One region of the Acidovorax radicis genome, then DNA from elsewhere that is predicted to be linked to it. Evidence: riboswitches for the same ligand, from Rfam matches in the RefSeq annotation. Region 1 holds a riboswitch; the other holds the start of a gene.

What was found. Region 1 has a riboswitch for S-adenosylhomocysteine ahead of ahcY (adenosylhomocysteinase). Riboswitches for the same ligand answer to the same signal wherever they lie in the genome.
Region 2: linked by a shared signal. The riboswitch ahead of metH (methionine synthase) and the one ahead of ahcY (adenosylhomocysteinase) in region 1 are both predicted to bind S-adenosylhomocysteine.

Annotation. Positions count from the first base shown of each region.
Region 1 is NZ_CP075184.1:4,289,208-4,292,901, reverse strand. It holds gene KI609_RS19630 (acyltransferase family protein) at 1-321, opposite strand, end outside; gene KI609_RS19625 (peptide chain release factor 3) at 334-1,962, opposite strand; S-adenosyl-L-homocysteine riboswitch at 2,227-2,306, shown strand; gene ahcY (adenosylhomocysteinase) at 2,373-3,694, shown strand, end outside.
Region 2 is NZ_CP075184.1:250,127-253,820, reverse strand. It holds gene metH (methionine synthase) at 1-2,158, opposite strand, end outside; S-adenosyl-L-homocysteine riboswitch at 2,224-2,321, opposite strand; gene KI609_RS01085 (sigma-54 interaction domain-containing protein) at 2,433-3,694, opposite strand, start outside.

The DNA.
Region 1 (3,694 bases):
CGTGACCCAAGCACCGAGTACGTAGGCGGTGGTGACGATGCAGAACGTCAACGCGGGCCAGATACGTAGAAAGCGCCGCAAAGCAAATCGCCATATGTTCGGGTCCCGTTGCCAACTGGCGGCGACCAAATAACCGCTGATAACAAAGAAGATGGTGACCGCGAGTCCGCCAACGCTATGGATGCCAAAAAAAGAGGGCTCCGTCTGACCAGTCAGGGCGTATTGATGACTGATCAGCACCATGCAAGCCGCAAAAATGCGGATGGCGTCGAAATTGTTTCCGGTATGTGGGGCTTGCGCGGACGATTGTGCTGTGCTCATGGTAGGGAACGGTCAAGCATTGGCCTGCAGCGCCAACCCCGCATGCTCCCGCAGCGGATGAAAATGAATCTTCGGAAACCGCTCCTGTGCCAGCCGAACGTCATACGGCGAGGTGCACAGATACGCCAGCGTGTCCGCTGCATCGTGCGCCAGGCGCAGGGGGTAGGCGTCGGTGAAGGCGCGCAGGTCGACCGCGTTATCGGCCGTGATCCAGCGCGCACCGGTGTACTGACAGCCTTCCAGGCGCACGTCGGCGTCGTATTCGGCCTTGAGGCGGTGTTGCACCACTTCAAACTGCAGTTGCCCCACGGCGCCCAGCAGCATGTTGCCGCCGGCGTCGGGCTTGAAGACCTGGATGGCGCCTTCCTCGCCCAGCTGGGCGAGGCCCTGCTGTAGCTGCTTGGTGCGCAACGGGTTCTTGAGCACCACGGTCATGAACATTTCGGGCGCGAAGAAGGGCAGGCCGGTGAACTGCAGGTTGGCGCCGTCGGTAATGGTGTCTCCCAACTGCACGCCGCCGTGGGTGGTGAAGCCGATGATGTCGCCTGCAAAGGCTTCTTCGACGGCTTCGCGGCGCTGGCTCATGAAAGTCACCACCGAGGTGGGACGCAGTTCTTTGCCGGTGCGTTGCACCTTGAGTTTCATGCCGGGCATGTATTTGCCCGAGGCCACGCGCACAAATGCGATGCGGTCGCGGTGGTTGGCGTCCATGTTGGCCTGCACCTTGAAGACCACGCCGGCAAAGCCTTCGTCCTCGGGCTGGATGGTCTTGACCACCGGCTGCTTGTTGACTTGCAGCGTGCTGATGCGCGGGCCGGGCGGGGGCGACATGTCCACCACGGCGTCCAACACCTCCATGACACCGAAGTTGTTCACGCCAGAGCCGAAAAACACGGGCGTGAGTTTGCCCGCCAGGAAGTCTTCGTGGTTCCAGGCGGCAGACGCCCCGACGGCCAGTTCCATGCTCTCGAGTGCATCGTCAAACGACGGTCCAAAGCGCTTGCGCAGTCGATCGGCCTCGGTCAGTGGCACCACTTCGAAGTCTTTGGGGCCGCGATCGCTGCCCGGCGTGAACACGGTCATGGTCTGCGTGCGCAGATTGATGATGCCGCCAAAACTCTTGCCCTGGCCTACGGGCCAGGTGATGGGGCAGCAGGGCATGCCGAGTTCGCGCTCGACCTCGTCGAGGATGTCGAGCGGGTCGCGCACCTCGCGGTCCATTTTGTTGACGAAGGTGATGATGGGGGTATCGCGCTGGCGGCAGACCTCGATCAGGCGGCGCGTTTGCGCTTCCACGCCGTTGGCGGCGTCGATCACCATCAGGGCCGAGTCCACGGCCGTGAGCACGCGGTAGGTGTCTTCCGAGAAGTCCTTGTGGCCGGGCGTGTCGAGCAGGTTGATCACATGGTCGCGGTAGAGCATCTGCATGACCGACGAGGCCACTGAGATGCCGCGCTGCTTTTCGATCTCCATCCAGTCGGAGGTTGCGTGGCGGCTTGCTTTGCGGCCCTTGACGGCGCCGGCGATCTGGATCGCGCCCGAGAACAGCAGCAGCTTTTCCGTCAGCGTCGTTTTACCGGCGTCGGGGTGGGAAATGATGGCAAAGGTGCGGCGGCGCCGGGTTTCGGAGGCGTAAGACACAGGGGGATTTCCAGAAGAAGGTCGGGGCGTGCACTGCGGCAGGTGGCGCGGTAGGCGCACAGGCGCCCGGATGCGCGGATTTTACCGGGCACCCGCGCCCCGTTCTCCGCGATCCGCGCTAAACCGTTGCAGCATGGGCCTGCGCAAGGTTCGCACGCGGCAAATGGGGGTGGGCACGCAGATGCACCGCGCAGGAAATGGTGTGAATGGGGAGTGAGTGTGCGTGCCGATGGCCTGCGGTGCGCCGGTGCTTTTATAATGCGCCGATCCGAGGAGCGTTGCAGCGCCCCCAGCAAAGGCGGGGCGTGAGGCTCGGAGTCATTCAGCAACGACGCTCATCCACTTCTCGTGTGGTGAGCTTTTCACACCCCGATCAGTGGTTTTTCAAACACGCTTTGGAGCACACCATCATGAACGCACGCGTCAACGCCCCGGTCAACACCGACTGCAGCATCACCGACATCGGCCTGGCCGCTTGGGGCCACAAGGAAATCCGCATCGCCGAAACCGAAATGCCGGGCCTGATGGCTATCCGTGAAGAATTTGCTGCCAGCCAGCCCCTGAAGGGCGCCCGTATCACCGGCAGCCTGCACATGACCATCCAGACCGCTGTGCTGATCGAGACGCTGCAAGCGCTCGGCGCCAAGGTGCGCTGGGCGTCATGCAACATTTTCAGCACCCAGGACCACGCCGCCGCTGCCATTGCTGCCAATGGCACGCCGGTGTTCGCCGTCAAGGGTGAGTCGCTGGCCGATTACTGGGATTACACGCACCGTATTTTCGAGTTCGGTGCCAAGGGCGCTGAAGGCGAAGGCCCGAACATGATCCTGGACGACGGCGGCGATGCCACCATGCTGATGCATCTGGGACAGAAGGCCGAGAAGGACCTGTCGGTGCTGGACAAGCCCACCAGTGAAGAAGAAACCATCCTCTTCGCCGCCATTCGCGCCAAGCTGGCGGTGGATGCCACCTGGTACACACGCAAGTCGGCCGAGATCATTGGCGTGACCGAAGAAACGACGACGGGCGTGCACCGCCTGAACGAAATGTCGGCCAAGGGCACATTGCTGTTCCGCGCGATCAATGTGAACGACTCGGTCACCAAGAGCAAGTTCGACAACCTGTATGGCTGCCGCGAGTCTCTGGTGGATGGCATCAAGCGCGCCACCGACGTGATGATCGCTGGAAAGGTCGCTTGTGTGGCGGGTTACGGCGACGTGGGCAAGGGCTCGGCCCAGGCGCTGCGTGCACTGAGCGCGCAAGTCTGGGTGACCGAAATCGACCCGATCAACGCCCTGCAGGCAGCGATGGAAGGCTACAAGGTCGTGACGATGGAATACGCCGCCGACAAGGCGGACATCTTCGTCACCACCACGGGTAACAAGGATGTGATCCGCCACGAGCACATGGCCGCCATGAAGGACCAGGCCATCGTCTGCAACATTGGCCACTTCGACAACGAAATCGACGTAGCGTCGATGGAAAAGTACGAGTGGGAAGAGATCAAGCCGCAGGTAGACCACATCACCTTCCCCGATGGCAAGAAGATCATCTTGCTGGCCAAGGGCCGCCTGGTGAACCTGGGTTGTGGCACGGGCCACCCCAGCTTTGTGATGAGCGCGTCGTTCGCCAACCAGACCATTGCGCAGATCGAGCTGTTCACCAAGCCTGCTGCCTACCAGGCTGGCAAGGTTTATGTGCTGCCCAAGTCGCTCGACGAAAAGGTGGCGCG
Region 2 (3,694 bases), 960 kb from region 1:
TCACGCCGTCGATGACGTGTTTCTCGGCCTGCTGGCGCAGGCCATACCAGGTCATGGCGACCTCGGTGCGCGATTCGTCGGTGTAGAACTCGATGTCGTCATCGTTGACGGAATTGGCGGGGTACAGCGCCAACACACCCGACGCCGTGAGCCAGCGGCCTTCAATGATTTTTTTCAGCATGGCCTGGCCGTCGGCAAACACGCGCGTGGCCTCTTCGCCCACGATCTCGTCTTGGAGGATGGCGGGGTACGGGCCGGCCAGGTCCCAGGTCTGAAAGAAAGGGCCCCAGTCGATGTATTTGGCCAGCTCGGCCAGGTCGAAATTACTGAACACCCGGCGGCCCAGCGCGCGCGGCACAGTGGGCTGGTAATGGCTCCAGTCCACCGGGGTCTTGTTGGCGCGGATCTTGGTCAGGGGCCACAGCGGGGTCTGCTTTCTGTTGGCGTGCTGGGTGCGCACCTTGTCGTAGTCGGCGTTGACCTCTGCCACGTAGCTCTCGACGCCATCGCCCAGCAGGCTCTGCGCCACGCTCACGCTGCGCGAGGCGTCGGGCACATAGACCACGGGGCCTTCGTAGTGCGGGGCGATCTTGACGGCGGTGTGCACACGGCTGCAGGTGGCGCCGCCGATGAGCAGCGGGATTTTCTTGATGCGAAAGTGCTCGTCCTTCTGCATCTCGCCCGCCACGTACTGCATCTCTTCGAGGCTGGGGGTGATCAGGCCTGACAGGCCCACGATGTCGGCCCCTTCGACCTTGGCGCGTGCCAGGATCTCGTGGCAGGGCACCATCACGCCCATGTTCACCACTTCGAAGTTGTTGCACTGCAAGACCACGGTGACGATGTTCTTGCCAATGTCGTGCACGTCACCCTTGACGGTGGCGATGATGATCTTGCCCTTGCTGCGCACGTCGCGCCCGGCGGCTTCGTCCTGGCGTTTTTCTTCTTCGATGTAGGGAATGAGGTGGGCCACGGCAGACTTCATCACGCGGGCGCTTTTCACCACCTGGGGCAAAAACATCTTGCCGGCGCCAAACAGGTCGCCCACCACGTTCATGCCGTCCATGAGCGGGCCTTCAATGACGTGCAGCGGGCGGCCGCCCTTGGCCAGGATGGCGCGGTAAGCCTCTTCGGTGTCTTCGGTGATGAAGTCGGTGATGCCATGCACCAGCGCGTGCGACAGGCGCTCACCCACGGTCTTGGGGTGCTCGGGCGTTCCGCGCCATTCGAGCTTCTTGCTCTCGTCCTTGGCGCCGCTCTTGGCGGTTTCGGCGATCTCCACCAGGCGCTCACCCGCGTCGGGGCGGCGGTTGAGCACCACGTCTTCCACACGCTCACGCAGCACGGGCTCCAGGTCGTCGTACACGCCCACCATGCCCGCGTTGACGATGCCCATGTCCATGCCCGCCTGGATGGCGTGGTACAGGAACACCGTGTGGATGGCCTCGCGCACCGGGTCGTTGCCGCGGAAGCTGAACGACACATTCGACACGCCGCCCGACACCTTGGCCCCCGGCAGGTGCTGCTTGATCCAGCGCACAGCCTCGATGAAGTCGACCGCGTAGTTGTTGTGCTCTTCGATGCCGGTGGCCACGGCAAAGATGTTGGGGTCGAAGATGATGTCTTCGGGCGCAAAGCCCACTTCATCGACCAGGATGCGGTAGGCGCGCTCACAGATCTCGATCTTGCGCGCATAGGTGTCGGCCTGGCCTTGTTCGTCGAACGCCATCACCACGGCCGCCGCCCCATAGCGCTTGACGAGCTTGGCCTGGCGCTTGAACGCCTCGACGCCTTCTTTCATGCTGATGGAGTTGACGATGCCCTTGCCCTGGATGCAGCGCAGCCCGGCCTCGATCACCTCCCACTTGGAGCTGTCCACCATGATGGGCACACGCGCAATGTCGGGCTCGGACGCGATCAGCTGCAGAAAACGCACCATGGCCGCCTTGCTGTCGAGCATGGCCTCGTCCATGTTGATGTCGATGACCTGCGCGCCGTTCTCGACCTGCTGGCGCGCCACGGCCAGGGCCTCTTCGTACTGGCCGTTCAGGATCATGCGCGCAAACGCCTTGGAACCCGTGACGTTGGTGCGCTCGCCGATGTTGACGAACAGGCTGCCCTCGCCAATGGAGACGGGCTCCAGGCCGGACAGCTTCATGGGGGGGGGAGATACAGCGGACAAAACAGCAGACATAAGGCTCACCTGCGCAATCGGTTATTTGAAACAGGTGAGCGTCGTTCAATCGTGGCGGCCAAATCCTGCCCGAGCCTGACGGCACCGCCGAAGATGGTCGGCGGGCGTTGCAACGCTCCTCGGGGGGACGGCGGATTTTAAGGGAATGCAGAACCATGCCAGCGCCCCGCCTGCATAAGGCCCTGCGCGCGCCGTTGTTCGACGCTGCCCGGTTGCGCCGCAGTCGCTGCGGGTTCTCTTAGCCGTTTTCACCCACTCCGCTTTGATCGCCCAGCGCACGCAGTTTGCGATAGAGCGTGCGGGTGCTGATACCCAACGCCCGCGCCAGCTCCTGGCGTGTTGCGGCCGTGGTGCTCAGGGCCAAGCGCAGTGCCGCGTCTTCCACGCTGCGCAGCGTGGCATCGCGCCGTGCGTGGGATGCGTGAGGCCCGGCCGCGCCCTGGAATACCCCCACAAGCGCCTGTGCACCGCTGCCGTCGAAGGCATCGAAGGCGAGCGACCGTTCGATGGTGGGCGCGGTCACGATGGCGCCGTCTGTCAGCAGGGCGGCGCGCTCCAGCACGTTGCGCAGCTCGCGCACATTGCCCGGAAAGGGATGTTGCGCCAGGCGGCGCATGGCGGCGGGGGCCATGGCGAGCGCGCGGCCTGGTGCCACGCGCTCGAGCAGGGCGTGGGCCAGCAGGGCGATGTCTTCGGCCCGGTCACGCAATGCGGGCAGCAGGATAGGGAAGGTGCTGAGCCGGTAATACAGGTCTTCGCGAAACCGCCCCTCGGCCACCATGGCCTTGAGGTTGCGGTGGGTCGCGGCCACCACACGAATGTCCGCGCGGCGCAGCTCGGTCTGCCCCACGCGGCGGTAGGTGCCGCTTTCGAGCAGGCGCAGCAGCTTGACCTGCATGGTCATCGGGATGTCGCCCACTTCGTCCAGAAACAGGGTGCCGCCATGCGCGGCCTCCACCAGCCCGGCCCGCGCGGCGTGAGCGCCCGTGAAGGCGCCTTTCTCGTGGCCAAACAGCTCGCTCTCGAACAGGGTCTCGGGCAGGCTGGCGCAGTCCACAGCCACCAGCGCACGGGAGGCCCTGTGGCTCGCCTGGTGCACGGCCCGCGCCGCCAGCTCCTTGCCTGTGCCGGACTCGCCCAGCAGCAACACGCTGGCCTGCGATGGGCCCACGCGGGCGATGAGCTCCAGCACCGCCTGGAATGGCGGCGAACGCCCGATCATCCCCTGCGCGTCTGCCCTGCTCTGGGCGATAGGCAGGGGCTCCATCTTTTCCAGGAAATAGCTTGGTTGGCCGCGCGCGTCACGCAGCGGCACCAGCTCGATCTGCACATAGTCTTCGCCCCTCGGCGTGTGGTGCAGGTGCAGCACACGCTCGCGTTGCCCGCTCAACACGGAGCGGGCCAGCGGGCAGGTCTCGCCCGCCTGGTCGCAGGGCACCGGTGAGTGGTGCGACACCTCGTGGCAGGTGCGCCCAACCACCGGCGCCCCTTGTCCAAACT